DNA from 3 places in the Corynebacterium sp. NPDC104732 genome. Region 1 is predicted to be linked to each of the others. Evidence: predicted binding sites of a transcription regulator. Region 1 holds the regulator's gene; each other region holds the start of a gene.
The links. The regulator LexA, encoded in region 1, represses DNA repair genes until DNA is damaged. The targets are predictions, from matches to a motif close to CGAACANNTGTTCG.
Positions count from the first base shown of each region.

Region 1 (9,902 bases):
TGCAGTGCTGCGTCTGATCCAGCACACCTGTGAAGTAGCCAAGACCACGCAAACTCCAGTCGGCGTGTGTGGCGAAGCCGCAGCAGATCCAAACCTGGCCATCGTGTTGACTGGCCTGGGCGTGTCTTCGTTGTCTGCGGCGTCGAACTCCGTGGCCGCAGTGGGTGCGCACTTGGCTGAGGTGGACATTAATTTCTGCCTGGCAGCGGCCGACGCTGCGATGAGCGCTTCCGGGGCTCAGGAAGCCCGGGCCGCCGTGCAGGCGCTTTTCGACGCCCAGTCCTAACGAACCTGAGCCAGTTCCGGCTGCAGAACATCTGGAGTCGGAACGGCACGGGCCGGATCGCCGATCGGGGCGTTGGCATACGCAAGCGCCGAGATCAGCGCAGCTTGAGGATCAGCTGCCACGTCCGCTAGGAGCAGTCCCGCGAGGGCAGCATCCTGCCAGGGCAACCACTGTTTGCCTGGATCACCGACGAACTCAGCGGAGTAACTTGCGCCAGCTGCGCCGGAAAACAGCTCAAAATGGGTTCTGCTGTGGCACACCAAGATGTGGGGGACTGCTGCGTCGGTAAGCGTGCTTATCGCTGTGTCGCGCTGCTCGGTGCTGTCGAACTCTGCGGTGTCAATGACGAGCACATCTGGTTTGGTGGTGTACACCTGGCGTAGCACCGCGCCGAGGGGTTGACCGGACGTGGAGACCGCGATCTTCACACCAGGGTGGTAGAGGCGAAGTGCGCGCATGACATCGACGTACCAGGAGGCATGAGCGATGTCAGGAAGCATACCGGCGAGGACGACCCATTCGGCGGTTTCTGCCGCCGCTACGCACATATCCCGCAGGATCGCCAGTTCCGACACTTTCAGTTCCATGGGAGGGTCAACAAACTGCAGCTGGCGACCGGCGGGCGAATCGATGAGGTATCGCACGGGGATAGGGCCGGGGACGTCAACAATCTCGTAGGGAAGCCCCTGCAGCGAGAGCATGCGGATGAATTGACTGACCTCGGGAGCTGGGACCAGCACGCGGGTATCCTGGCCTGCGCAGTAGAGCATTTGGGCCACATTGACCCCGCCGCCTGCTGGTACCACGGCTACTTCGGACAGGGCGTTGGTGTGCTCCCAGGACAGTTCCTCGGACAGCCGTGAGGTGCGGAACAGCTCGGGCGTGGTTGCGACGTTAAGGATCATGATGCGATAACTACCTGGATCTCGCGTTCGCGCAGGGCTTCGACGATGGATTCTGGGGCGTCCGCATCAGTGACTACCACGTCGATGTCGTCGATCCCGGCGAAGCTCACCAGGTAGTCATTGCCGAGCTTGGTGGAGTCACACAGCACGACCACCTTCTGAGCATTGGTGATCATGGCGCGCTTCACCGCGGCCTCCTGGGAATCGGCGGTGGACAGACCGTGGTCCAGGGTGAGAGCATTGGTGCCGATGAACGCGACTTCCGCACGCATCAGGGCCAAGGTGCGTAGTGCGGTATCGCCGACTACCGCCTGGGTGATAGCGCGGACCGTGCCTCCCAGCAGCTGTACCTCGTCTAGTCCGGCGTTAGCCAAGCTCAGTGCGATAGACAGGCAGTTGGTAACGATGGACCAGTGGTGCGCCTGTGGATCTTCAGCCAACATATCTGCCAATGCCGCGACCGTTGTGCCAGCATCGAGGAAAATACCACCGTGCCGATCTGGAAGGAACTCCAGCGCCCCTCGAGCAATAGCGCTTTTGGCGCCAGAGGCGGACTTTGAACGCGTGTCAAGGGTGAACTCGGTGGTGAGGAAGCTTTGGGTGGCTACTGCACCACCGTGGACGCGGTGGATGATTCCTTCGTGAGCGAGTACGGCGAGGTCGCGTCGTACCGTCTCGGCGGTGACATCGAAACGTTGCGCCAGGTCGGTGACATTGACGCGGCCTTCAATAGCGGTGAGGGACGCAATCTGGCGGCGGCGTTCTTCTGCGTACATTCATACTCCTAGGGATAAAGCAGCGGTGTACCACACTAAAACGTGACCCCAGCATTCGGTTATAACTGGAGTCACTGTTGTTGCAGAGTATCTGAATAAATCCAGTCCAGTATCCCACAAAGTTGGTGTCCGATCGGGCAAAGCAAACAAAATGTGTCGCAAAAGCTACCGAAACTACCCCCGATTTGGGAAGAGGAAAGTTTTGTAATGGAAACAATGCCTGGTTGTGGTTACCCCATAGCAGGCCCCTAGCTACAACTTGCGCAGGACGGAGACCACCTTTCCCATGATTTCCGCATGCTCGGCAGGGATTGGGGAGAAGGCATCGTTGTGGGGAAGGAGCCAGACACCAGTGGAGTCTGAGTGGAACTCTTTGACCGTTGCCTCGCCGTCGATCATGGCTGCAACAAATTCACCCTCCTCTGCAACTGGTTGGGAACGGACAACAACCCAGTCTCCGTTGAGGATGCCTGCATCTCGCATGGATTCGCCGACCACTTGCAGCATAAACAGCTCGCCGTCGCCAACAATGTCGGCGGGCAGCGGGTAGTACTCCTCGATGTTCTGCTCGGCAAGAATGGGATTGCCGGCGGCAATGCTGCCCACAACCGGGATGAAGTTGGTAGCTACCGCCTCCGAAGGGGCCGGGGTTTCCACTTGCTTCTTTCGCCCAGGCTTTGGACCGGCCTTTGACTTAGTGACCTCCGGTAGGTGGCGGACATCTACCGCGCGTGGCTTGTTGGGGTCTCGGCGCAAGAAGCCTTTTTCCTCAAGCTGGCGTAGCTGATATGCCACAGAGGAGGTGGACTGCAGATCTACGGCGTCGCCAATCTCGCGAATGCTCGGAGGGTAGCCCCGAAGTACCACGGCATCGCGGATAACTTCTAGGATTCGTCGCTGGCGTTCGGTGAGCTTCGGCTGTGGCGAATTTTTCTTAGCTGGTGACATGGTAAGTCCCTTATGGTGCTTGTTCGAAAATTAACTTAGGAACGGACGTTGGTGTTTTCGAATAATGGTAGTGGCTGTGTTGTTGCCAAACACAGTACCAGCTAAAACACGTGGTGTCATATTAATTTTCGAGTGTTGAGAAAAATTTCTTTCGAAAATGTGGGCCAACGCTAGACATTCGAAAATGATCGTGCTACAAATCGAACATAGCAACGAATTTCGAACATGTGGGCTATGAAAATGCTTCGAGGGAGGGCTGCCGTGTCGGCACGATCTCCTAGAGTGCACAACCAGTCCACTAAGAAAGGAAGGTAGACCCGATGACCACCGTCAGCACTCCACGCTCTTACGCTCACAACAGCTTCGCGTCTCACGCGGTAGTACCTCCTGCGGCAACCTGGAATGGGGGAGATTCCCGGTTTACAGCGAGCCATACTCGCGTTGTTCAAGGGCGCGTGCTACCGCCACAGGGAGTGACTAGCACTCGGCGCAGCGCTTCCCCGCGTCGGTTTGCTCTTGGGCAGCTAGCAATGGGCGCGGTCTTAGGGCTCACCGCTGTGATTGGAATGCTGGCGGTAGATCCGGCTGATGACGTAGTAACGCCAGCCACGGGCACCACGCACTTCGCTTCCATGAATGTGAAGTAAGGGCACTAGAATCAGAAACGTTCCCGCCACGACTATTGCCCGGAGCGTACCTGATCCTATGTACTGTCCTTTTTGCCATCACACGACATCCCGCGTGATTGATTCCCGCGTCATCGATGGCGGCGCCGCAATTCGGCGTAGAAGAGAATGCTCTCAATGCGAGGGCCGGTTCACCACCGTAGAAAAGGCGGTGCTCTTGGTTGTTAAGCGAAACGGTGTGACGGAACCGTTTAGTCGTGAAAAAGTCATCACTGGTGTGAGACGAGCATGCCAGGGACGCGACGTGTCCGACGATGCCCTTAAGCGACTAGCTCAAGAAGTAGAAGAGTCGGTACGCAGCCACGGCAGCAGTCAAATCAACGCTAACGACATTGGCCTAGCCATCTTGGAACCGCTCCGAGAACTGGACGAGGTGGCCTACCTGCGCTTCGCCTCGGTGTATAAGTCCTTCGAAAGCGCAGACGATTTTGAGTCCGAAATTCGTCTCATGCGTCGTCGAGCCCGAAACGCTTAGCTCCCGCTACCGTAACTTAGCGATCGCCTTCTCGATCCGGCGCACCGACACCGAATGCGCGGTTCCCAGTTGCTGAGCGAACAAGCTAACCCGCAACTCCTGCAGCTGCCAATTAATATCCTTGACTGCAGCAGTCTTTTCCCTGCCTCGAGGCAAACTACGGAGCTTCTGCTTCAGCAAGTCCTGGCAGGCAGTGACTTCATCCTGCAGATCCGCATCCCGGTCGGGATCCCTGTCCATCGCATCCAGACGAATAAGCATCGCTCGCAGATACCGGGGCAAGTGACGCAGATGGTCCATCCCATGAATGCTAATGGCGTGCTGCGGCAGCAAGAACGCTAGCTGCTCTCGCATGTCGTCGATAGCCTCGCCAGTCCACTGGTCTAGCTCATCTTTTACCGCCAAATAATCCACCAGCGCCGGTGCCAGCGTGACCACTGTCGCACGGACTTTTCCGGGCACGTCCGGCTTGATCTTCGTTACCAGGTCAGCAAAAGCCTCCGGTGAACGAACGGGGCCGCCGTGGGCCAGCAGCAGATCGCGCACCGCCGCAACCTTTGCGTCCTCCAACAGGCCGGTCATTTTCCCGTGCGGATAGTGCTCTACTCCCACGCGTTGTTTCAGTGGCAGACCATTGAGCATGTTCTTGCCTGGCGTCGGAATCTCCTTGAGCAGTAAAGCAAGGGTGGCGGTGAGCATCGCAGCGTCGGCTTCCGCCTGGGTTGGTAGCGCATGCACGGCAACGCCATCCGAGCTCACCACTAAGGCAGGGTAGGCCACAATGTCCTGACCATCGACCTTAGTCACTACCTCTGTAGGGAGGCTCCCAAGAGCGTCGTTATCCCACGTCAACGCGGTGTCGCTCACTTGCTTTCCACGTCGTACCGCCTTGTTGACGGAGGCCTTAACTTTCTCCGTACTACGGCTCTTGAGCGCCGCCAAAGATTTGTCGGAGTCGACGATCTTCCCGCGTCGGTCAATCGCAGCGTAGGTGATACGCAGGTGCGGTTGGAGTTTGTCTAATGCGAAATCGCTCGGATCAATTCCTGCCGCCCCAAATCCTCGCAAGACCGTGGCGAGTTGCTGCAGCAGATCCCCAAAGTGAGGCTTGAGCTCCGGAAGGGCCCGCGCCGCGAAATCCGGCGCGGGGATAACGGTTCGGCGCAGTGGTTTAGGCAGACTGCGGATTAATTCCGTGACCAGTTCGTGGCGAAGCCCGGGCACCAGCCAATCGAAGCCTTCATCGGTGATGCCTGCGAGTAGCGGGATAGGAATATGGACTGTGACGCCATCGAATTTGTGCCCCGGCTCGAAGTGGTACTTGAGCTCGTACTCGAGTGAGCCCTGGCGCCAAACGTCCGGGAATTGCTCCTCGGCGATAGTGTCGGCCTCTGCGCTGAGCAGTTTCGCTGGATCAAAGTTGAGAAGTTCGGGGTTGCGCTGGCGCTCGCTTTTCCACCAGGAATCAAAGTGACGGGCCGTCGTTATGCGTTCCGGCAGTTTCTTGTCGTAGAAATCAAACAAGGTGTTCTCATCTACGACTAGGTCGCGACGGCGTGCCTTTTCCTCCAGCCGCGCGGCCTCTGCGAGCTGTTGTGCATTGTGGTGGAAGAACGTGTGGTGGGTGTTCCACTGGCCTTCGATGAGCGCGTTGCGGATGAACATCTCTCGCGCGGCCACCGGGTCCACGCGGTGATAGGGCACAAGCTTATCGACGACAATCGTCACCCCGAACAACGTGGACTTTTGATACACCATGGCAGCGCCACGCTTCGTTGACCAATGGGGTTCCGAATACTGATGGCGGAGCAGATCACCGGCGAGTTTTTCTACCCACGCAGGGTCAATCGCTGCCACGTCGCGGGCCCACAGCCGCGACGTATCCACCAGCTCCGCAGCCATGACGAACTGGGGTGGCTTCTTTGCCAGGGCTGAGCCCGGGAACACCATGAACCTAGCGCCGCGGGCACCCATGAATTCCTTGGAGTCACCTTCCCGTTGTCCAATGTGGGAGAGCAAACCAGCAAGAAGGGACTGGTGGAGAGCATCACTGTTGATAGGTGTGGTCTCTGTTGCCCAGCCGAGATCCTTCGTGATCCCGCGGAGTTGCCGGACGAGATCCTGCCATTCCCGGATACGTAGGTAGTGCAGGTATTCCTTGCGAACCAGTTTGCGGAAGGCGTTACCAGATAAGTCTCGGGATTGCTCCGAAAGATAGTCCCAGAGCTTGAGGTAGCTAAGGAAATCGCTGGTGGTGTCTTTAAAGCGGGCGTGCAGTTGGTCAGCTTGTGCCTGGTGTTCGAGAGGGCGTTCGCGCACGTCCTGGATGGTGAGGGCTGCGACGATGATCAGCGCCTTGTCCAAGCAGCCATTGCGATCCGCCTCCACCAGCATTCGTGCTAACCGCGGATCGACGGGAATGCGGGCGAGCTTGCGTCCGATATCAGTCAACACCGGCGCTGCATTCTTCTCTTGTTGGGACATCGCGCCCAATTCGTGGAGTAGCAGCAGGCCATCACGGATCGCTTTCGGGTCCGGCGGCTGGATAAAGGGGAATTCGGAAATATCGCCCAGGCGTAACGACGCCATGTGCAGGATGACGCTGGCGAGGTTGGTACGCAAAATTTCCGGATCGGTGAACTCCGGCCGTGAGAGAAAGTCCTCCTCGGAGTACAACCGAATGGCGATGCCGTCAGCGACACGGCCACATCGGCCAGAGCGCTGATTGGCGCTGGCCTGCGAGATGGGCTCGATCGGCAGACGTTGCACCTTGGTCCGGGTGGAGTAGCGGGAGATGCGGGCCAGGCCCGTGTCCACCACGTAGTGGATCCCGGGCACGGTCAGCGAGGTCTCTGCGATGTTGGTGGCTAAGACAATGCGTCGTCGGGAATGCGGGGCAAACACCCGATGCTGTTCCTCGTTAGAAAGCCGGCCAAACAGGGGCATGACCTCGACCCCGGAGAAGCGACGCTTGTCGAGGGCCTCCATGGCGTCCCTGATGTCGCGTTCGCCGGAGAAGAAACAGAGGATGTCGCCGTCGCCTTCGCTCATCAGTTCTTCCAGCGCCATGATGACGCCGTCAATGGGGTCGATGTCCGTGACGCGATCACCATGCACGACTTCCAGCGGCCGATAGCGAATTTCTACCGGATAGGTGCGCCCGGACACCTCGATGATGGGAGCAGGGGAGCCATCGGCTTCGGTGAAGTGTTCCGCGAAGCGCTCCGGGTCGATCGTCGCGGAGGTGATGATGACCTTGAGGTCCGGACGCTTTGGAAGCAGCGCCTTAAGGTATCCCAGCAGGAAGTCGATGTTCAGGGAGCGTTCGTGCGCCTCATCGATAATGATGGTGTCATAAGCGCGAAGTAGGCGGTCGCGCTGCATTTCGGCAAGCAGAATGCCGTCTGTCATCAACTTGACGGAAGTGGTGTCGGAGACACGATCATCAAAGCGGATGGCGTAGCCAACGCTCTCGCCGATCTTTTGATCCAGTTCCTCGGCGATGCGTTCCGCAACCGTGCGCGCGGCGAGCCTGCGGGGTTGAGTATGCCCAATGAGTCCCCGCGTGCCGCGACCGAGTTCCAGACACATCTTCGGGATCTGCGTGGTTTTGCCAGACCCGGTTTCACCAGCGATGATCACCACTTGGTGGTCGCGGATCGCTGAGATAATGTCGTCGCGACGTGCGCTAACGGGAAGCTGCTCTGGGTAGGTGATAGTGGGCACAGCTTCACGACGCATTGCCACCGCAATCTGAGCCTCATCGATATCGCGGGCAATGGCTGTGAAAGCGCGTGGCGACTTAGCTTTGGCTAAGCGGCGTCGGAAAGCTGCTTCGGCGGTGAGAGAGACCTCACTGAGGCGCTTGTACAGCTCTCGCTTGGTGGGGGACTGTGGGGTATTCATAGCTAACCCACCAGTGTAGTACTAGGTGACTAGCGCGCTGCTTCGAAGGCCTTGGCAATCACGCTGCCGAATTCCTTGAACTCCTCCGCACGGTGCGAAGAAGAACGGAACGCAAGGCCAATCGTGCGTTCGGCCTGCACCTTAGGGGAAAATTCTGCGATCGCGATCCCCGGACGGTGAGCTTCCCACTCCACCGCGGATTCTGGGATGAGTGTGGCGCCCATGCCACCGGCCACGCACTGCATGACGGTGGCCAGGCTGGAGGCCTGTGCCACGGCAGACCGAGTGGTGGTGGGGTGAACGTCAGCCAATCGGCACAGGTCCACAACTTGGTCGCGGAGGCAGTGGCCGTCGTCAAGGAGCAGCAGGTTGAGCTCTTTCAATGCGTTCAGGTCGAGATCAGTGCGGCCAGCGAGCGGGTGGCCTTCCTGTAGCGCGATGACGAACTTTTCGGTGTAGAGCGGCACCTCAACCAACCCTTGCTTGCCGGATGGGATGGCGAACAGGATGACGTCCAGGTGGCCGTCGCGGAGCTGGGCGACGAGCTGCTCGGTTTGAGCCTCAACGATGCGGGGCTCAAGATCGGTGAACTGCTCCTTCATGAGCCGAAGGAAGTTCGGGAGGATGTATGGGGCAACCGTGGGGATCATGCCGATGGTGAGGGGACCAGAGAGGGAACCGTCCGCGCCCTGGGCGTGCATGAGGAACTTGTCAGCGGCGTCGAGCGTGGCCTTTGCCTCAGGCAGCAGCATTTCACCCACCGGGGTGACGATGACGCGACGGGTGGAGCGTTCGATGAGCTGGACTCCCAGACCGGACTCCAAAGCAACAAGAGCCTGAGACAGCGAAGGCTGTGAAATCGACAGTTTTGCTGCCGCAGTGCCAAAGTGCTTGGTTTCAGCGATCGTTACAAAGGTTCGCAGCTGTGCCAGGGTAGGGCGGTATCCGCGAGATGCCATGGTGTATTCCTCATCAAACTTATGGTGGTCAGTGGATGGGAGGTTTCCTGCCGAAAATGATCGAACACAGGGGTGACCTCCACCCCACGGAACTCTCATATATAACGATTCAGTTACAGAGTTTCCTTTTGCAATTTAAACATTTTTTAAGTTACTAGTCACATAGGAATGCCCTCTAACCGGGGGTAACTGCAGTTTTATAGCGTTCTACCTCGGATTTTATAACTGCCTATTGAATTAATTTACGGTTAACTCTGACGGATGTTCAGAGTTGCGAAGCGAATTTCACCGTCCTTGTCAGACTCATCGAGGTCGATTGTCGCCTCGAATGCGAAAGCATTGTCATCATTTGGATCCTTGATGATTTGTTCCGCTTGCCACATCCGTCCCGTGGTACGCAAGGTGAAATATTGGGGCCCGCGGGCGGCCGGGCCCACATCCAGGTCCGCGTACTCATCAAAGTAATCGTCCATTGCGGCGCCGAAATCTGGCACCTCATCCAGATAGGACGTCAACTCCGCGAGTTCATCTTCCTTCTCGTACGCAAACAGCTCCACCAGTCGGAACATGGCATTGCGAATCATGATCTTCAGCGCCCGCGGGTTGGCGGACAGCGCAGTAGGATCTTCCACACCGAAGGCCAGCTCCCGGGCAACGGTATCAGCCGAAATCGGGGCATCAGGATCTGCCAGCTGCGCCCACTCATCCACTAGCGAGGAATCGATCTGGCGCACGAGCTCGCCAAGCCAGACGATGATGTCCTCAAGCTCCTCGGTGAGGTATTCCCGCGGTACGGAATGCTGCAGGGTACGCCAAGCGTCAGTGAGATAGCGCAGCGCCACGCCTTCACTACGGTCCACGCCATAGGTGGACACGAGGTCGGAGAACGTCATGGCATGCTCGATCATGTCGCGCACCACGGACTTTGGCGACAGCTGGAACTCAAGGACCCACGGATGGC
Region 1 is NZ_JBVJNS010000001.1:258,895-268,796, reverse strand. It holds gene ptsP (phosphoenolpyruvate--protein phosphotransferase) at 1-286, shown strand, start outside; gene ACZ6ZO_RS01300 (carbohydrate kinase family protein) at 283-1,191, opposite strand; gene ACZ6ZO_RS01295 (DeoR/GlpR family DNA-binding transcription regulator) at 1,188-1,967, opposite strand; gene lexA (transcriptional repressor LexA) at 2,220-2,915, opposite strand; gene ACZ6ZO_RS01285 (hypothetical protein) at 3,236-3,562, shown strand; gene nrdR (transcriptional regulator NrdR) at 3,621-4,076, shown strand; gene hrpA (ATP-dependent RNA helicase HrpA) at 4,083-7,982, opposite strand; gene ACZ6ZO_RS01270 (LysR substrate-binding domain-containing protein) at 8,012-8,941, opposite strand; gene ACZ6ZO_RS01265 (DEAD/DEAH box helicase) at 9,190-9,902, opposite strand, start outside.

Region 2 (9,902 bases), on a different contig from region 1:
CACGGACGAAATCCTCATGGAATGGCACAAAGCTCTGGCCTGGCTCACTGACCCGGGTGTGGAGTGGGATGAAACTCCGACACACACCTAGGTATTGTGCACGTATGCTCAATTTCGTTCTCCTTCTCACCCGGGGGTTACGTTTCGGGAGTAACCATTGAAAACTCTCCTCTATTATTTCCCAGTCATCGTCTTGTTGACCCTGCTTAAGGGATACTTTGTGATTGGTCACCTGTGGCGAAAGGAAGCGCACCACCTGCGTGAAATCCAACTAGTCCCCTTCAATGACCTCATCGCCCCCAGTAGCTGGTTCGGCCCATTATTTAACGTGGTAGGCAACGTGGTGCTGTTTGTGCCACTGGGGTTGATCGCCTACCAGCTGCTTCGCGACGTCCGTCGCACGGTCGCCCTTGGCCTGGGGATATCGCTTACGATTGAGGTCCTGCAATTTGTCTTTGCGCTTGGCATTTCGGATACGGATGATTTGATCCTCAATACTTTCGGCGCTTTGGTCGGCGCCGTGGTGGCGAAATGGCTGCCGTGGGATAGGTTCTGGCGCTGGTGCACTATTGCGTTCGCCACATTCATTTACGTGTTGTACCTGCTAGGGCCACGTTTAGGGTCCGAGGAGGCGATGGTGGAAGCTTTAGGGTTTTCCGCGGCCTACCACTAAACTCGAATACATGCAGCGCATCAGCAAGATCCTCCTGTATTACAAGTTCCTTCCCCTGTCCGATCCCAAGGCCGTGATGATGTGGCAGCGCGAACTCTGCGAACGCCTCGGCCTGCGCGGGCGCATCCTGATTTCCGAGCACGGCATCAACGGCACCGTCGGTGGCGACATGGCTGCCTGTAAAGAGTACGTAAAGAAGTGCAAAGAGTACTTCGGCAAGATGGAATTCAAGTGGTCCGAGGGCGGCGCGGAGGACTTCCCACGTCTGTCCGTCAAGGTCCGCGATGAGATTGTGGCGTTCGGCGCGCCGGGGGAACTCAAGGTGGATGAAAACGGTGTCGTCGGTGGTGGCGTGCACCTCAAGCCAGCGCAGGTGAACAAGCTGGTGGAAGAACGTGGCGACGAAGTCGTGTTCTTCGATGGCCGCAACGCCATGGAGGCGCAGATCGGTAAGTTCAAGAACGCCGTGGTGCCGGATGTTAACACCACGCATGACTTCATTAGGGAGCTGGAATCCGGCAAGTATGACTGGATGAAGGACAAGCCAGTCATTTCCTATTGCACCGGTGGTATTCGCTGCGAAATCCTGTCGGCGCTTATGAAGAACCGCGGTTTCAAAGAGGTCTACCAGATCGACGGTGGCATTGTCCGCTATGGCGAAAAGTATGGCAATGATGGGCTGTGGGAAGGCTCGCTATATGTTTTTGACAAGCGGATGCACACAGAGTTCGGCATGGGCACCGAGGACCCGGGATTTGTGCAGCTTGGGCACTGTGTGCACTGCGGTACCCCAACGAACAAGTTCGAGAACTGTGGCAACTTGGAGTGCCGCACCCAGACCCTGATGTGTCCTTCGTGTGCAGCGGATCCGGCGAAGCGCACCTGCGGCAGGGATGAGTGTGCCGAGGTGGTGCGGAAGCAGGCTCACGCCGCCGGGTAGTTGCAGCGCGGGCAGGTGACGGATCTGGGTCGCTGGAATGGGGGAACCGGCCTTGAATCATGTAGCCCGAAACGTATCATCTGCCCTGGGTTAAACCAGGTCATGGGGTTGAAATTGGCCTGGGGTCTTCGTTTCGGGTCGATGCTTTCAGGTGGGATCCACAGCATTTGCCCGGTCTCCGAGCATAGTGTCCACCATTTTTTCGGATTTTCTTGCGCATCATCCACGTTTCGGTGTGTGTTGTGGCCGATCAGGCTCATGTTTCCCGCTGTCGAGCGGCCGCTGAAGCGCCAGGCCAGCAGATGGTGAATTTCGCACAGCGCCGCGGGCAGCGAGGACCCCGGCGTCATATCGCCGCCTTGGGAGGCCACTAGGCCGAGGTAGGCGTAAAGATTAGCGGCCCGGCTGGTTTTACCCAGCTCGATTAGGTTGCCGGTGTCTGGATCCAAGATCGCCAGGAAAGCGTTTTTGTCCGCGCCGAGGCGGATCAAATCCTGCACGGACAGCAGCGTGCCGACGTCCGTCGGTACCACTCCAGCGGCCGTCGCCAGCTGCTCAATTGTCATTGTGGCAACCACGGTGGAGCAGCCGCGCGTCGGGCGCATAGGCCCGCTAAGCGCGTATTTCAGTGCTTTCACCAGTGCGTCGTGGTTGCGCTGGTCCTGGGTACGGCTGTCGTTTTCCTTCTCGACCTCCGGTAGGAGGTCGCCTGGGCCCGCGTAGTCAGCAAATAACCGCGATAACAAAGCGTGAAGTTCCGGGGTGACGGTGCCGGCAAGCTTGCCCATCAGCTCACTGTCCTGGGCGGAGAGCTTCACGCTGCGCTTGTGCTGACGTTCCTCGTCGCTGGGTTCGCTATCGGCGTTGAGCCCTTGCAGGATCTTCTGCCCGGCCCGAACGAGATCGTCTGGGGCCAACTGGTGAGCCATGCTCGCCATGACTTCCTCTACCCACGCAACAGTGTCCGGGGGAGTGCCCTTGGGGATCGCATCCAGTGTCTTCGAGATTACCGTGGCAGATTCCGCGCCAAATGCTGCTTTGGCCATGCCTGCTGCGGTGTGAGGCAACCGGGCAGGGATACCGTCGGTGTGTCCGACCGAAGGCGGGGAGTCAAACAATTCAGTTGACAGTCGGGAAAGATCCTTAAGCTGCTTTCTGCTAAACCTGCCTTCGTGCATCAGCTTGTTGAAGCTCGCGCGCGAGTTCGGTTCGAAGCCTTGGGAGTGCTGCAACTCTGACAGCAATCGAGTTGTTAGTAGATCCGCTAGTCGGTCAACTTCGCGCACACTAGCTAATAATTCCCTGGTTTGTTCCGCACTGAATCCCGGTTGGCCAAGAGCATGCAGCAGCTCGTGCTGGCTGGATAATATGCCAGCTAGCAGCCCCTGTGCGCGCTCTAATGTGTTCATGGTTCGAATTGTAAAACATGCGGAAGACAGCTTGGAAAATGAAATCGAACACACGTGCTAATAAAAATAACTATAGTGGAGGGGGATCTACTCAGATATGATCAAATAGTTACACTAACAACCGAAGGGATCTATATGCGCTCTTTACTTTCTAGCCTCGCTACCTGTGCACTCGTTGGGGCGCTCAGCCTCCCAACTGCTGCCGCAGCCGACATCTTCGACGGGGGACGCCTCGCCGGCGGATCCTCCCAGGTCGTTCCAGTAGGGTCGTCCGTCATTCCTGGTGAACTCCCAGAACTCGGGCGCCCCGTCGACCTGGAGCGCTACATGGGTACCTGGTACCAGGTAGCCGCCATTCCGCAGCCGTACACCCTGCAATGTGCTAACAACACCACTGCCGAGTACCGCCTGCTTGACGACGGCACCGTAGCAGTCCATAACTCTTGTGGCACACTTCTCGGCTCCCGCTCCGACATTGAGGGGGTAGCAACGCCACTGTCGGAGTCCTCCCTGCGGGTCAATTTCCCTGGTGTTCCATTCCAGGATCCTAATGGTCCCGCGAACTATCGGGTGACTTGGCTAGCTGAGGACTACTCCCTCGCAGTCGTTGGTAGCCCGAATCGCCTCTCTGGCTTCGTGCTGTCGCGCACGCCCAATCTGAGTGCAGAGCAGTGGGGCCAGGTAAAGAGCGCCATCCGAACAGCGGGATGGAACGAATGTGTTTTCCTCTCCGTCCCTATGGCGGGTGGGGGAGCGGATGCTACACCGCTGTGCTTAAAGTAGCTGGCTATTGCCCGACGATGGCCATCGTGCCGAACCCCGTCATGATGGTCATCGCCCACGGGATGAGGAACCAGATCACGCCGAACCACGGTTGCCACAGTTCGTAGCGCTTCCACTTCCGGTACAGGATCACCATCGCGCCGATCACGGTGAGCATGGAAAACCCGCCGGTCACGGTGGGGAAGAGGATTTCGTAGCGGCGTGAACAGATCAGAGTCCGGGACCCTTCGAAGCACATCGGCCCGCCCTGGGCTTTTGAGAACCCGATGATGATGAGGGCGATCACGATGGATCCAACGCAGGCGAAGATGGTGTACCAAATTGCCTGCTTGATAGATAGGCGCGCCCGGGAACGGCGTAGCTCCGGGCTTGCCATGAGATCGAGCTCAGTGACGCGATGGCGTTTACCTTCCGGGACGCGATCGAGTTCCGGGTCAATGCGGTATCCGTTGTCCTCGGTCATTTGTGCTCCTCCCACAATGTGCTAGGTATTCACTTTAGCCCCGGGGACGCAAAATAACCTCATGCTGGTGACCGTCTTCGGGGGTGTTTAGTGCGTGCAGCACAGCTGCCGCAACAGTACTTGCCGATAGATACGCTGCAGGACAGTACTCCCCACCTTCTGCCGCGACCACCGCCTCCTGCATTGGAGTGTCAATCCTACCCGGGTAAACGCTAGTTACCCGAATGTCGGGTTCTTCTAGCCGCAACGCATCACACCAGGCGCGCGCCGCAAACTTCGAGGCCGCGTAGGAGCCCCACCCCGGATTAGCGCGCAACCCAGCACCGGAATTCAGGTACACCACATCACCACGAGCAGCCCGCAATAGTGGCAGGTAGTGGGCGGTCAGCTCCACGGGGGCCAGGACGTTCACAGCAACTGTATCGGACCATTCGGCCATGTCAGGATTAGACACTGATCCCAATGAACACACACCTGCGCAATGAATCAGCGCGTCCAGAGAATCCAACGATGGTGCGCCGCTGGTGTCGGGGAATGACGCCTGCCACCAGTGGGCATCCAAGGGGCCGGGTGCGGTGCGGTACTGGGCGTGGACTGACCAGCCGTCGTTAAGCAGCATGCGGGTGACCTCCAGGCCGACGCCCCCGCTGGCGCCAGTGACCACAGCAGTTTTCATCGCAGCACCGGCCTAATAATCGACGGCACCGGCGAATACTGCAGAATGTGGCTGGTCGCGGAGCCCACAAACACCCGCTCCAGGGGATTCATCGGGGAGCTGGACAGGCAAAGCAGGTCCCCCTTCTTCCATTTCACGGCATCGATAGCACCGGCCCAATTGCCACCACTACCCACCTCAGTTTCCACGGTCACGCCAGGGAACTCCGCGGCGACCAGGTCCTTTGCCCGGTCAAGGACGGCGAACAGGTGCTCGCGCCACTGGATCGAAATCTCAGTTTGGAGCTTCGTGGAATCAAGGAGGACCGAATCATCCAAAATGTCCGGGGCAAAGGCAACGATGCGCAGCGGAATGCCCCACGCCTCGGCGCGCTCTGCGGTCTCACGCAGCGCATCGTCGTTCTGCTCGCCGTCGATGAACCCATAGGTCAACCGAGTGACGCCCCGCTTGGACAGCTTGGTGCTGTCAGGCATCAGCCCCACCAGCTTCGGTGTCGAATGCAACAGCGTTTCCATGGTCGACCCGGCCAGGAACCGGCCCTTAACCGTCACATCAGACGAATTCATGAGGATAATCGTCGCTTCAAAATCCGCGGCGGCCTTCGCCAGCAACGCCGTCTCCGACGTCCCATCAAGAAACAGCGCGACCGGATCGCTCCAGCTTTCCTCCGGAATCCCCGCCGCCAACAAACTCTTCCGCGCCCACGACACACACGCCGCAGTCTCCTTGGCATGCCACTTCTTGTACTTGCCACCAAGTTTGGCAAAGCTTGTCGACGGCCACGGCCGCACAAACGTGGACACAATCTGAATTCGGATAGGGGAAGTCCGGGCCAGCCACGCCGCATAATCAAGTGCAGCATTGCCCTTAGATTTGTCGCCGTGATGAGGCTTACCAGCGACAAGAATCCGGATCTCCGAAGAGTTCTGGGGGGAAATTTTCGCCATTTAGAGTTGTTCTACAGTTGCGGAAAACGGACGCCCCTGTGCCGAAAAACTATGAACACAAGGTTAACTACTTGGAGTCTAACAGCCCATACCGAAACCGAGGTAAATCAGTTGGTGTACAGATTCGACATCTTGGTAATCAGCGGCACAATCTTCGCTATCTGCTCCAACTCCTCAGGATCCAACGTGCCCAGCATCTCCGCGAAATAGCGAGTACGCTCCTCACCCACCTTCGCCAACTCCCGACGACCCGTCTCAGTAATCTGCACCAACACACCACGCCGATCAGCCTTGTCGCGGACACGCTCCACTAACTCCCGCTGCTCCAACTGGTGCAACGTATTGGAAGCAGTCGGCATCCGGATGCCTTCTTTCTTAGCGATCTCACTGATCCGCTCCGCCTCAACCTCAGCAAGATGAGTGAGGATAGTCAGTTGAGGTCCAGTAAGGGAAGACTGGGCCGCCCGTCGGAAATAAGTCACATAAAGCTTCGTCATCGCTGGACGAAGTTGCTCCGAAACCGCCTCTGGCGAAAAATTTTCGTAGGAATCAGCTGTGCTCATGGATCAATAGAACCACAAAACACATTAGTGTTTCCATATTCGAAAATGTTTTGTCGCAAAAAGGGTGTAGCTGGTCACTGAGACATGGGTTTGGGGATCCCCTCAGCGTAAAAAACCCGGGAAGCGTTTCCCGGGTTTCGGAGCAAAAATATGCTTCGTATTTGCTATTTCTGCTTATTTCTTCCAAGATCCGGGAAACGCTTCCCGGGGATTAGGGGATGAAAAGAAATTCCCACAAACCAGCGCTAGCCCTTGATGAAGTCTTCGAGCTGAGCACGGGCTTCGTCGTCAGGGAGCTGACGAGGAGGGGACTTCATCAGGTAGGAAGACGCTGGGTGGATCGGGCCGGAGAGGCCACGGTCCAGGGCGATCTTGGCGGCGCGGACGGCGTCGATGATGATGCCCGCAGAATTAGGGGAGTCCCACACCTCCAGCTTGTACTCCAGGTTCAGTGGCACCTCGCCGAAGGCCTTGCCCTCCAGACGGACGTAGGCCCATTTGCGGTCGTCGAGCCATTCAACGTAGTCGGATGGGCCGATGTGGACGTTGCGGTCTTCGATCTTCCCGGCGATTGGAGAAGATTTCAGATTGGAGGTCACGGCCTGGGTCTTGGAGATCTTCTTGGACTCCAGGCGCTCGCGCTCGAGCATATTCTTGAAGTCCATGTTGCCGCCCACGTTGAGCTGCATGGTGCGCTCTAGGCGCACGCCGCGCTCCTCGAACAGACGGGCCATGACACGGTGGGTGATGGTAGCGCCAACCTGGGACTTGATGTCGTCGCCGACGATTGGCAGGCCAGCAGCCTCAAACTTGGCAGCCCACTCCGGGTCGGAGGCGATGAAGACTGGGAGTGCGTTGACAAAGGCACAGCCTGCGTCGATAGCGGCTTGCGCGTAGAACTTGTCTGCCTGCTCCGAGCCGACCGGCAGGTAGGACACGACTACGTCCACCTTGGCGTCGCGAAGCGCCTGCGCTACGTCGACGGCTTCTGCCTCGGACTCGGTGACGGTTGCCTGGTAGTACTTGCCCAGGCCGTCGAGGGTTGGGCCACGCTGCACTTCGACGCCGAGGTGTGGAATCTCGGCGATCTGGATCGTGCAGTTTTGGCTGGAGCGCAGGGCGGTGGAGAGATCCTTGCCTACCTTGTCGGCATCGACGTCGAATGCTGCGACAAATTCAACGTCGGAGATGTGGTAGTCGCCGAATTGGACGTGCATGAGGCCTGGCACGGTTTCGGAGGCTGGGGTGTCGCGGTAGAACTGGACGCCTTCTACGAGGGAGGTTGCGCAGTTGCCGCAACCGACGATGGCGACCCGAACTTTAGATTCGCTCAACTTAGATTCTCACTTCCTAAATGGGATGTAACCTCTACCAACCTAGTGTGGTTGGTGCATCTTGAAAGGGGCTTGATCGATAAAGAAGCGAGGTTAATCGATTCAGAACCGCCCGCTAGAGTGGTGTTGACAGACGCAATATACTGTCCCGGTGGTCGTCTTTAGTGCAGTTGTCAGCCATCAGCTTCCCCGGAAGCGGGTCCTGAGGCAGTGGCGAGCAGGATTAAAGCGGAAAGAAGAGTTGTGTGACGCAGATTTCCTTCTTGTTACGGCCGCAAAGTTCCACGGCCAACCTGCACAAACGCCGTGTCCAGTGTGTGAAAGCGAAAATCTTCGCGTGGTGCTTTGGATATTTGGCGAGCACTTAGGGAAAATGGCAGGTACTGCACGTGATCTCTCAGAGATCGAACGGATTGCGCTGACTCACAAGCCGTTCACGGTACACACTGTAGAGGTGTGTCCGGACTGCCGATGGAACCATCTGCTGCAGACCGCAACAGCTGCAGCCTGAGGGATCCGCTCAATAGATAGAGGAATGGACAAAAGTACAGTGACCAGTAACACCCGGACTACGAAGGGCAAACGGCGCCGGAAGCGTAGCAAAAAGAGCCTGTGGGGCACGATCGCCGCGATCATCGCCGTCGCTATTGCTATTCCGGCCTTCATCTTGGGCAGCATGTACGTGGCGGCCGATGTTCCAGAACCAGAGGAGCTTGCTAACAAGCAGATTTCCCTGATTTTGGCGTCGGACGGCTCGTCGGAGTTGGCGCGTGTGGTGCCAGCCGAAGGTAACCGCACCACCGTCGGCATTGACCAGATTCCACAGCCAGTGATCCATGCTGTGCTGGCGGCTGAGGACCGTGAGTTTTATACCAACCGTGGTTACTCCCTGACCGGTTTTGCCCGCGCCGCGCTGGGCCAGCTCCGTGGCGACGCCTCTGCCGGCGGTGGCTCGACCATTACCCAGCAGTACGTCAAGAATACGGTGGTGGGTAACGAGCACTCTATTAAGCGCAAGATCCATGAGCTGATCTATTCCGCGAAGATGACGAAGGAATGGTCGAAGGACGAGATCCTGGCCGCCTACCTGAACACCATTTACTTTGGTCGTAATTCTTACGGTGTCGCCGCGGCGTCGAAGGCGTACTTTGGTAAGGATCTTTCGGAACTTGGCCCTGCGGAAGCGGCAGTGCTAGCGGCTTCCATTCAGCGTCCGAGCCAGCTAGATCCGTGGACTAACCGGGCTGGGGCTGAGGATCGTTGGAACTACGTGCTGGACGGCATGGTCAGCACCGGCACTTTGTCCCAGGCAGAACGTGACTCTTTGGTGTACCCAGAGACCACTGATCCTGCTCAGAACCGTGCGTACACGGAGGCAACCGGCACCAATGGTCTGATTAAGAACCAAGTGATGTGGGAGCTCGCAGATTTGGGCATCACGGAGGATGTTGTCCAGACCCGCGGCCTCCGCGTGACTACCACGATCGATCCGCGTGTCCAGGAAAACACTGTGAATTCCGTGCAGACGTTGCTGCAGGGCGAGGACGAGAAAATTCGTACCGCTACCGTCAGCATTGATCCGAAGACGGGCGCAGTGCGTGGTTACTACGGTGGTGAGGAAGCCAGCGGCTGGGATTTTGCCAACTCGGCGATGCAAACTGGTTCTACGTTCAAGATTTTCGGTTTCGCAGCCGCTATGCAGCAGGGTATTTCCCCGAATGCCTACTACAGTTCTGCCCCGGTAAAGACGGGTAACGTCACGGTGAACAACTCCGACGGTGGTAACTGCGGTACCTGCACCATCAGCCAGGCGTTGAAGGAGTCCCTGAACACGTCCTTCATCCGACTGCAGAAGGACTTGGCGCATGGCCCGAAGGATACTGCGGACATGGCGCACGCCCTCGGTGTTGCTCGTTCCGTGCCTGGTATCGATAAGACGCTGTCTGAAAATGGTGGCGATCCGTACGAAGGTGTCATCCTTGGCCAGTACCAGACTCGTCCGCTGGACATGGCGGTAGCTTTGGGCACGTTGGCGAACGAGGGCATTTGGCAAAAGCCACACTTTGTGGAAAAGGTTGAGACTGCGGATGGTGAGGTGCTGTACCAGCATGAGG
Region 2 is NZ_JBVJNS010000022.1:1,122-11,023, forward strand. It holds gene ACZ6ZO_RS11615 (DUF4272 domain-containing protein) at 1-91, shown strand, start outside; gene ACZ6ZO_RS11620 (VanZ family protein) at 158-673, shown strand; gene trhO (oxygen-dependent tRNA uridine(34) hydroxylase TrhO) at 684-1,613, shown strand; gene ACZ6ZO_RS11630 (DUF222 domain-containing protein) at 1,598-3,022, opposite strand; gene ACZ6ZO_RS11635 (lipocalin family protein) at 3,158-3,805, shown strand; gene ACZ6ZO_RS11640 (hypothetical protein) at 3,810-4,268, opposite strand; gene ACZ6ZO_RS11645 (SDR family oxidoreductase) at 4,303-4,944, opposite strand; gene ACZ6ZO_RS11650 (universal stress protein) at 4,941-5,891, opposite strand; gene ACZ6ZO_RS11655 (MarR family winged helix-turn-helix transcriptional regulator) at 5,999-6,454, opposite strand; gene ACZ6ZO_RS11660 (inositol-3-phosphate synthase) at 6,700-7,788, opposite strand; gene ACZ6ZO_RS11665 (DUF5318 family protein) at 7,940-8,299, shown strand; gene ACZ6ZO_RS11670 (transglycosylase domain-containing protein) at 8,324-9,902, shown strand, end outside.
Region 2: the regulator LexA is predicted to act here: its motif matches at 3,068-3,081, upstream of ACZ6ZO_RS11630 (DUF222 domain-containing protein).

Region 3 (9,902 bases), on a different contig from region 1:
CCAACGTTGGTCCACGCCTACGGCGGTTTCGAGGTCTCACTGCGCCCCAGCTATTCGGTGACGCGAGGCATCGGTTGGCTCGCGCGGTCAGGCCTGTTCGTGGAAGCAAATCTGCGTGGTGGCGGAGAGTTTGGTCCGGAGTGGCACTCCCAGGTGGTGAAAACGAACCGGCACAAGGTATGGGAGGACCACGAGGCTGTCCTCGCTGACCTCGTGGAACGTGGTTACACTACCCCACAGCTGCTCGGTATCAGGGGCGGATCTAACGGCGGGCTGCTCACCGCTGGCGCACTCGTGCAGTATCCCGACCGGATGGGGGCCGTGGTTAGTCAAGTGCCTCTAACAGACATGTTGAGCTACCACACCATGAGCGCCGGCGCCTCCTGGATGGCGGAATACGGCAACCCGGATGATCCAACTGAGCGGGAAGCCATCGTGAAGTGGTCACCGCTGGAGGGCGTCGATAAGCAGCGTGCTTACCCGCCTTGCCTCGTGACCACCTCCACGCGCGATGACCGCGTCCACCCCTCCCACGCCCGCCTGTTCACCCAGCAACTCGAAGACGCAGGTCAGCGCGTCGATTACTACGAAAACATCGAGGGTGGCCACGCCGGGGCGGCCGACAACGAGCAAACTGCATTCATGGAAGCGCTCATCTACTCCTGGCTGTGGAGTACCCTAAGTAACCGATGACCACTCACCGCCTGCGCAACACCCCGATCCCCGGTACCCGAGACGACTACACGGGGGTCGACTTCAACCTCGGGTTCCACATCAGCCACTACGACCTCACCCTCGATTACCGGGTACTGCCGAACCGGCTGAACGCGGTGGCCACGATCGATGTGGAGAATTACGAACCGATCCAGGGCATGACTCTTGACCTGGTGGATTCCATGCGAGTGTCCAAGGTGACGGCGCAGGGCGTGCGACTCGCAAGGTTCAAACAATCCTCAGACAAGCTCCGGATTGCCTTCGCGGAAGAGGTCCCCGCCGACACGAGCTTCGTGCTGACGATCAAATACGCCGGCAACCCCCACCCCGTCCGAACAGCGTGGGGAGAAATCGGCTGGGAGGAGCTGTCCTCCGGCTCCCTCGTCGCGTCCCAACCCTGTGGCGCGCGTACGTGGTTCCCCTGCGATGACACCCCGGATGAGAAGGCGACGTATGACTTTCACGTGAGCGTCGATAACCCGTTCACGGCGGTGTGCAACGGCATCCTTCGAGGTCAAAGCCGATCTGGGTCGCGCACCACGTTCCACTGGCACATCGAGCAGCCGATGGCAACATATCTGGCCACGGTGATGGTCGGCGAGTACCAACGCCTGGAGCTGAGCAACGATCCGGTCCCCATTATCGGCTACGTGCCGGCGAAACTCATTCCGGCATTCCAGAAAAGCTTTGCGCGCCAGGCGGACATGTTGGCCCTTTACGTGCAGCTATTCGGCGAATATCCCTTTAGCAGCTACACGGTAGTCGTGACCGAAGACAACCTCGAGATCCCGCTGGAAGCGGCCGGGTTGTCTATTTTCGGCGCCAATCATGCGCGGGAAGCCCGCTGGGAGCGCCTCATCGCGCACGAGCTGTCTCATCAGTGGTTTGGCAACTCGATGGGCCTAGCCCAGTGGAATGACATTTGGCTCAACGAGGGCTTTGCCTGCTACGCCGAATGGCTGTGGTTCGAGCATTCCGCTGGCCGGCCAGCCGCCGAGGCGGCACGGGAACACTACCGTGGCTTGGTGGCGAAGCCTCAGGATCTTCTACTCGCTAATCCCGGCCCGCGGGATATGTTTGATGACCGCGTGTACAAGCGCGGCGCGTTGGTGGTCCACTCCCTCCGCACGCTGCTTGGCGACGATCAGTTCTTCGCAATGCTGCACCGCTACGTCGAATTCGGCCGTCACGGTGTCGTGGAACCGCACGACCTGCGCGGAGAAGTGTTGAATGCTGCCGAGGACCCGCATGCCGTGACACAGCTGTGGGAGTCCTGGCTGCATGAGGTGCAGCTGCCGGTGTTCCCGGAGCCGAGCGCCCGATGAAATCACTGTCCCTAGCGACAGTGTTCGCAGCGCTGTCCGGCTTCGCCATCATTTTCATCGCCCCGCACGCCATGCCACGCGTCGAGGTAGAAGAGTTCATGGCCTTCTGGGGGCTATTCTTCGCCATCACTGGGCTCATCGACGGCCTCATGCAAGAAACCACCAGGTCCGTCTCCAGTGCGCGTTCACACGATCAACTACCGCTAGTTGTTGCTAACCCGTGGCGTACCGCAGCGGGGATCGCGAGTGTCCTAGGCTTCATCGCCATCATCTCTTCACCGCTCTGGCTCATGCTGCTGTCTACGACATCCGGCGTGGCGGTGGCACTGTTGGCCTTCGGCTTGATGTCATACGTCTTCCAGGCGTTGATGTCCGGTCTGCTCAGTGGCACTGAGAAGTGGCCACTTTTGGCGGCGCTGCTCACCCTGGATTCTGGGATTCGCCTAGGCTTGGTGTTGCTCGCGTGGTGGGCAGGCTGGGGACTTCCGATGTTCCTGGTCATCACGGTGATCGGCGCACTGAGCTGGCTGATAATCTTCCCGCTGGCCAAGGATGCGGTGCGCGCTCAGACGGACTGTGCGCCAGTGGTCTTCCGCCGAAATACGCTGTCGGCCATGATGGCGACCGGGGCAACTGCGCTGCTCATTACGGGTTTTCCCACGTTCATTAAGGCGACCCAGGATCCTACCCCGGTGGCTGGGGTGACGATGGCAGCAGTCATGTACGCGGTGACGCTGACGCGCGCCCCGATTTTGGTGCCGCTGCAGCGCTTCCAGTCAGCGTTGATCGTGAACTTTGTGGCGGGTCGCGCGCACGTGCTGCAGGCCTTAGCGAAGCCCGTAGCGGCAGTGTTTGCGCTTGGGGTCAGCGGTGGCGCCCTAGCTTGGCTGATTGGTCCGTGGATCATGGAAACGCTGTGGGGGCCGGACTACGCGGTCCCGGGGGTGGTGCTAGCCATCCTCACCCTGGCGAGTGCCTGCACTGGCGCGCTCATGATCACCGGTACTGCGACCCTCGCTATCGAGCGTTACCGCAGCTACGTGCTGGGGTGGGTCGTGGCCACCGTGGTGGCTTTTGCCATGTTGTTGCTCCCTTTTACGCTGGCCACGAACGTGTGCACGGCACTGTTGCTGGGCCCGGCCGTGGGCGCTTTAGTCCATGTGTCCGCGCTGGTTCGCGACTAGGATACGTGGTATGCCGACGCTCTCCGTTCTTGTCACCGTCTATCACCGCATTAAGCCCGCCGAGCTGCGGGAAGCCCTCGACTCCTTGACGCTACAAACCCACCCGGCGGACGAGGTGGTGATCGTACAGGATGGGCCGATCGGTGACGATTTGCAGGCGCTTATCGACGCCTTCCTCACCTCCTATGACGGTGCCCGCACGATCGTGTTGGCGCGTAACCAGGGGGCGGGGCCTGCGTCTCAAGCAGGGCTCAGCACCATTGACACCGATTTCATCGCGCGTCTCGACGCCGACGATGTCGCATACCCGGAGCGCTTCGCGCAGCAACTTGCGTTTTTCGCCGCGCACCCAGATATTGACGTGTTGGGCACCGCGCTGGCAGAGTTCCACGATGACATCACCAACGTTGTCGGAGTGCGCACTTTGCCAGAAACCCATGATGAACTGGCAAAATATGCGCTGATTAATTCCCCTATCAATAATCCGAGTGTGATGATGCGGACGGCCGTCGCTAAGGCAGCGGGTGGCTATCGCGACGTGCACCACATGGAGGACTACGACCTGTATGCTCGCCTGCTCGCCAGCGGTGCGCAGCTCCATAACCTGCAGCAACCGCTGACGTATTTCCGTTCCAGCGCCGACGTGTTTGAGCGCCGCACGGGCAAGGGTATGTTCGCGGCGGAGCGTCACATGCAGCGCAATTTGGTGTCCTATGGCCTGATTTCCCGGCCGCGTTCGTGGTTTAACCTGGTGGCGCGCACGGCCTATCGGCTCTTGCCCGCGCAAGCTTTACGGGCAGCGTACGGCAGGTTGTTCCACCGCGACTAGTGCGATGCGTTAGGCTACTAGCCATCATGGATAATACTGACACTTGGCTGGTTATTCCGTGCTACAACGAGGGCTCTGTGATTCAGGACGTCATCGAAAACGCGCGCAAGACCTTTCCTAACATCGTGGCCGTCAACGACGGTTCCGCCGACGACTCCGCCGCGCGTATTCACGCCGCAGGTGCTCACTTGGTGAACCACCCCGTGAACCTCGGCCAGGGTGCGGCGATCCAGACTGGCGTGGAGTATGCGCGGATGCAGCCGGGCGCCGAGTATTTTGTCACCTTCGATGCCGACGGCCAGCACCAGGTGAAGGACGTGGTGAAGATGCTGAACCGGCTACGTACTGAACCGATCGACATTGTCGTGGGAACCCGGTTCGGCCGCCCGCGCGCCGAGGATGACCAGGTGCCGTGGATTAAGCGGGTGGTGCTCAAGACCGTCGTGTTCCTCTCGCCGCGCACCCGTCGCCTCGGGCTTACCGACGCCCACAATGGCCTGCGAGCCTTCAACAAAAGGGTCGCTAATGAGCTGAACCTGCGCATGAACGGCATGAGCCACGCCTCCGAGTTCGTCTCCACCATGGACGAAAAGAAGTGGCGGGTGGCCGAGGAGCCGGTAGATATCCTGTACACCGAGTACTCCATGTCCAAGGGCCAGTCCCTGATCAACGGCGTGAATATCCTCGCCGACGGTTTGCTTGCGAGGAAGTTGCCATGACCATTGTGATTCAGATTCTGCTGCTGCTAGCGACTGCGTTTTTGGTGCTCTATTTCCTGGGCAACCGTCGTAAAGCACGTGCGAAGGCTGGCGTGAAGCTGGGCTTTTTGTTGTTCATCTTGGCTTGTATCTGGGCTGTTCTCCGCCCCGATGATCTGACCGTGGTGGCCAACTGGGTGGGCGTTTCCCGTGGCACCGATCTGCTGCTCTACGCCCTGGTCGTGGCATTCATGTTCACCACCTTGTCCTCCTACGTGCGCTTTCGTGAGCAGGAGCTGCGCTACGCGCGCCTTGCCCGCGCCATCGCGCTGAAGAATGCTGTGAAGCCGGAAGAAGAACTGAGCTAATGTCCCGCACGCGTGTTGCCCTGCTTGTTGTTATTGGTGTGCTTTTGGGTTCGGTGTTTGGCCTCGGTGGCTTCATCTTGGGCGAACGCTCCGCGACATCCCAGTTCATCGCCGAAAACCCCTCATCCGCCACGGCCATCAACGCGAAACTGGCGAAGGTGCAGGCCGGCACCGGTGACCGCACCGCCAAGCCGCTTGCCGACGGCACCTATAACGCGCTGATCCAAGGCCCCAGCGGGGAGATCAAGTCCCAAGCAGACATTGAAAAGATCCACCGCCGCAACCCGGAGGATCCTTTCGCTATCGGTGCCCTCGACGCCCCTGTAGTGATCTCCGAGTTTTCCGATTTTGAGTGCCCATTCTGCGCTCGCTACTCCACCCAAACCGAGGGGCGCATCCTCACTGATTACGTGGAGAAGGGCCTCGTCCGCATCGAGTGGAATGACCTGCCTATCAACGGGCCGGATGCCGACGCTGCTGCCCGGGCTGGGCGCGCCGCTGCCGAGCAGAACAAGTTCCACGAATTCAAGTCTGCGTTATTCGCCGAGTCTGCGAAGCAAAACGGGCACCCTGGTTTCGGTCAGGCCGACTTTGAGCGCTTTGCCCAGGCTGCCGGCGTTCCTGATATGGACAAATTCAAGGCAGACGCCACTTCGGACAAGTATGACCAGGCCATCGAGCAGGCCAAGAAGTACGGCGGCGGGATCGGTATTTCTGGCACCCCAGCGTTTTTGATCGGCACTAAGTTTGTCTCTGGCGCCCAGCCGTGGGAAGTGTTTGAATCTGCCCTGAATGAGCAGCTGGCTGCCACGGTTAAGTAGCGCTTTCCGATAACTGCGTTGGAAGGCAGAACTACACCCTTTTTCGAACATGTGTGCTACATTTTGAGTTGGCGTGTCCTCCTCGGTTGTTATGCTGTAGTCAGTAAATTAAATGAGCAGGTCACAGGGGGTGAACCATGCAAGAACTGCAAGCAGCATTAACAATAATTCGGGGCGAAGGACACGTCATTGACGTCACTAACCCTTTCGAAGTCGAGTGGGCTGTCGCTGATTTGGTGCAAATCCGAGAGGCCGTCGCCCGTTTGGAGACCTCGCTCGCCAGCCATCTCGATCTAGAAGGCCTCGGCAGGGCCGGGGTTCATCCACGGCATGCTAAGACGCTCCTCCGGCGTGCCGATTCGCGGTGGGACGACGGCGTCGACGCCGACCACCAAGACGAAATCTTGCGCGCCCTCACCAGCCTGTCGCCAGCGTCGAACCGGCGAGATGAAATCTACGACGCAGCTTCCACAGAAGTTCAGGGCTACAACCGCCCCACGTCACCTGAGCAAACCTGGCGCTTTACCCGCGACCAGGTTGTGCAGGAAAACCAGCGCCTGGCCAAAGATCCCCTCCAGGCGCGCGTGCAACGCCGGTTCACACTCGGCAAGCCCGATGAACATGGTGGCGCCAAGTTCTCCGGATACACCACGCCGGAAACCGGTGCCCTCCTGGAAGCACTCATGAACCAAGCTTTCAGCACCACCCCAAGAGCCGACGGCGACCTCCGCACCGTGCGGCAACGCCAACATGACGCTTTCGCGGAAGTCGTCCGCTGGGCTAGCAGCAACCGTGTCAACAACACCGGGCACGCCAGCCTCGTTGTCTCCATCACGGAAGATGACGAACTCGACCTGGCCAACCGGTTCCCCACCAACACCCATTTCGAGCTCAACCTGCTGGAAATCCTGGCGCTCGGTAACGATAACATCACTGACTATATCGCCGTACACAACCATCACGGCGCGGTTGTTCAGCTGGTCACCGGCAACAGAAGCGTCACCTTCGCCCAGCGGGTCGCCCTTTTAGCGGAGCAACTCGTCTGCCAGTACCCCGGCTGCGACGAGGTCGCCGGGCGCTGCGACGGCCACCATGTCATCCCGTGGTCCCAGTGCCAGGAAACTGCGCTGGACAACATCGCCCTGATGTGTCGCAAGCACCACCGCAGGAACCGGGACGACAGATCCGGGCCCCACATGCGAAAAGACCACCGCGGGTGTCGCTTTGCAGACCACGCGGGTGAGGCAGAAAATAATTCCCCCGCAGCAAAGAAAGCAGCGGGCAGGAAACTCAGGCGGCGCTATCCCCTGAAGTAGTCCACCGTACGGCGAACGCCCTCTTCAATGGACACTTCAGGCTCCCATCCGAGCACCTCACGCGCGCGGGAATAAGCGAGGGCGGAACGAGGGACGTCGCCAAGCCGTGCCGGGGCAAACTCCGGGTCATCCGGCGCGCCCGCAGCCTGCGCCACCAGCGTGTGCAGCTCCCGGTCGCTCGTCTCCACAGAGGTTCCGATATTGAACCGCATGCCGCCCCCCTTGGAACCCGCAGCCAGGTAGAACGCCCGCACCACGTCACCAACGTAGACGTAGTCGCGGGTGTTGCCACCGTCACCGAACACCTTGGTCGGCTCGCCCGCCAGTAGCCGCTGCGAGAAAATCGCCACCACACCGGCCTCGCCGTGCGGATCCTGCCGCGGACCGTACACATTCGCCGGAGCAATATGCGCGCACTCCAGCCCATACAGGTGACGGAACGTGTTCAGGTAGATTTCGCCAGCGCTTTTCGACGCCGCATAAGGCGAATGCGGATCAATCGGGAACGACTCGTCCACCGGGAACGTCTCCGGCGTGCCATAAATCGAACCACCGGAAGAGGTGAACACGATCTTGCGGACGCTGTTCCTCCGAGCGGCTTCCGCAATGCGGATCGTGGAAATGATATTGGTAGTGGCGTCGTGCACCGGATCCTTCACCGATTCCCGCACATCAATCTGCGCAGCCAGGTGGAAAATCACTTCCGGGCGATGCTCGCCCAAGAACTTGTCAAAGTCCAGTTCCAGGATGTCCGCCTCAACAAACAGGCATTTGCCGGTGGCCTGCGCAGCCTCCAGGTTCCTCACATTGCCACGGGATAGGTTATCGACCACAACAACATCGTGGCCCTTCTCAATCAGAAGATCCGTCAAATGAGAACCAATGAAGCCGGCACCGCCGGTAACTAATGCACGCATGGTTTCACCCTAGTGCTTTTGCCAGCGAACAAACAACAGCAGGCCACCATCACTGGTGACCTGCTGTCTAATTGGAGCCGCCTGCGAGAATCGAACTCGCGACCTTTTCATTACGAGTGAAATGCTCTACCGACTGAGCTAAGGCGGCGCCGATGCACAATAAGCATCGAGGGACTAGTTTAGCGCACGCGGAATAAAGAATGAAAACCGCTGGTCATTGCACTTTACAGGCCTTCCGGAGCCGGCCTACGAGCCCGGAGAGCGCCACCACTGGGCGCACGTTGTGCCCAAACGATTCCCGGCAGGCGTTGATGGCGTCGAGGCAGTCTGTAAGAGCTGCCGCATCATTACGGGAGGCGAGGTCGCTGGACAGCCCATCAAAGTCCGGATGGGTGAGCTGGATGCCGGCGTCGCGGACGAGCGCATCCCGGTAGAGCCCGGCAAGATCAATGAGGGCGAGGTCGTAGGCGTCACGTTCGGCGCGCTTCCGGCGGTTCTTGTGGACGGCCTCCAACGCCTTGACCTCGGTCTCCATGCCTTTAGTCAGCCGGCTCGCCCCCTTGCCTTTTACCCCGGCGCCGAAGGAATTACGGACCTTTTCTATTTCCGCCTCTTCTTTGGGCGCAAGGTCTGCCTTCACTTCGGCCTCTACCGCTTTCACCAAATCGCCTACCTCCTGAAATGCGGCTTCTTTGTGGTAGATCAGTTCGGCCAGGTGCAGGACTTGAGCCCGGCGCTTTTGAGCCGCTTCCGAGTGCGCAAGGTGCCGCGCCCGGCCGATGTGTCCGGATGTCGCGGCGGCAGCGAGCCGGGCCGCATCCTCGGAAACACCCCCCTCAGCCAGCAGAATCCGGGTGACGTCCTCCAGCGCTGGAGTGGGAACATACACGTGCCGGCAGCGTGAGCGCAGCGTAACTGAGAAATCCTGCGGGTCCGTCGACGGTGCGCACAGCATGATCACGGTCCGCGCGGCAGGCTCCTCCACCGTTTTCAGCAGCGCATTTGCCGCCGAGTCGGACAAGCGGTCCGCGTCCTCGATGATGATGACGCGCCAGGGAGCGTGCGTGGGCGAGGAAATGGCAGGACCAATGACCTTGTCACGCATGAGGTCAACACCGATCGACAGCTCCTGTGGCACGATGTGCACCAAGTCCGGGTGGGTACCAGCAAGCACAGCGCGGCAATTCTCGCATTCACCACAGCCGACGGAGGTCGGTGAGCTGCACATCAGGGCGGCAGCGAAGGCTCGGGCAGCGTTGGAGCGCCCGGAGCCGGGAGGGCCAGTGAACAGCCAGGAGTGTGTCATCGCGGCAGCTTCTGCGCCTTGCGGGGACGCGGTTCCGGCAGCGATGTGGCGTGCGGCGGTGGCGGCGTCGATAAGCGTGCGACGCAGATGGGCTGCCCCGGCCAGCCGGTCAAACACAGAATTTTGGCTCACCCCACCCACCCTATCGTGTAGGGCGGATAAAGTAGTGGGCATGACTCGTTTTGCGCAGATTGTGAAGTGGCTCTGGAGGACCTCCTGGCCGCTCTACGCTGCCACCATTTTTCTTTCCAACGTGCTGGGCGCGATCGCCACAATGCTGTTTTTCCGCTGGCTCATCCCGATGCCGGAAAAAGAAGCATTCGTGTCTTTGGATAGCCAGCTGCCTGAAGTGGGGATCGGGTACCTGGTGGCGGGCTCCTTCATCGGGGCCATATTGACGTTTTTACTGTTCAGGCCGGTACTT
Region 3 is NZ_JBVJNS010000010.1:47,621-57,522, reverse strand. It holds gene ACZ6ZO_RS08650 (prolyl oligopeptidase family serine peptidase) at 1-693, shown strand, start outside; gene ACZ6ZO_RS08645 (M1 family metallopeptidase) at 690-2,039, shown strand; gene ACZ6ZO_RS08640 (polysaccharide biosynthesis protein) at 2,036-3,223, shown strand; gene ACZ6ZO_RS08635 (glycosyltransferase) at 3,234-4,052, shown strand; gene ACZ6ZO_RS08630 (glycosyltransferase family 2 protein) at 4,079-4,771, shown strand; gene ACZ6ZO_RS08625 (DUF2304 domain-containing protein) at 4,768-5,118, shown strand; gene ACZ6ZO_RS08620 (DsbA family protein) at 5,118-5,939, shown strand; gene ACZ6ZO_RS08615 (HNH endonuclease signature motif containing protein) at 6,077-7,255, shown strand; gene ACZ6ZO_RS08610 (NAD-dependent epimerase/dehydratase family protein) at 7,240-8,172, opposite strand; tRNA gene ACZ6ZO_RS08605 (tRNA-Thr) at 8,245-8,320, opposite strand; gene ACZ6ZO_RS08600 (DNA polymerase III subunit delta') at 8,387-9,610, opposite strand; gene ACZ6ZO_RS08595 (adenylate/guanylate cyclase domain-containing protein) at 9,651-9,902, shown strand, end outside.
Region 3: the regulator LexA is predicted to act here: its motif matches at 5,984-5,997, upstream of ACZ6ZO_RS08615 (HNH endonuclease signature motif containing protein).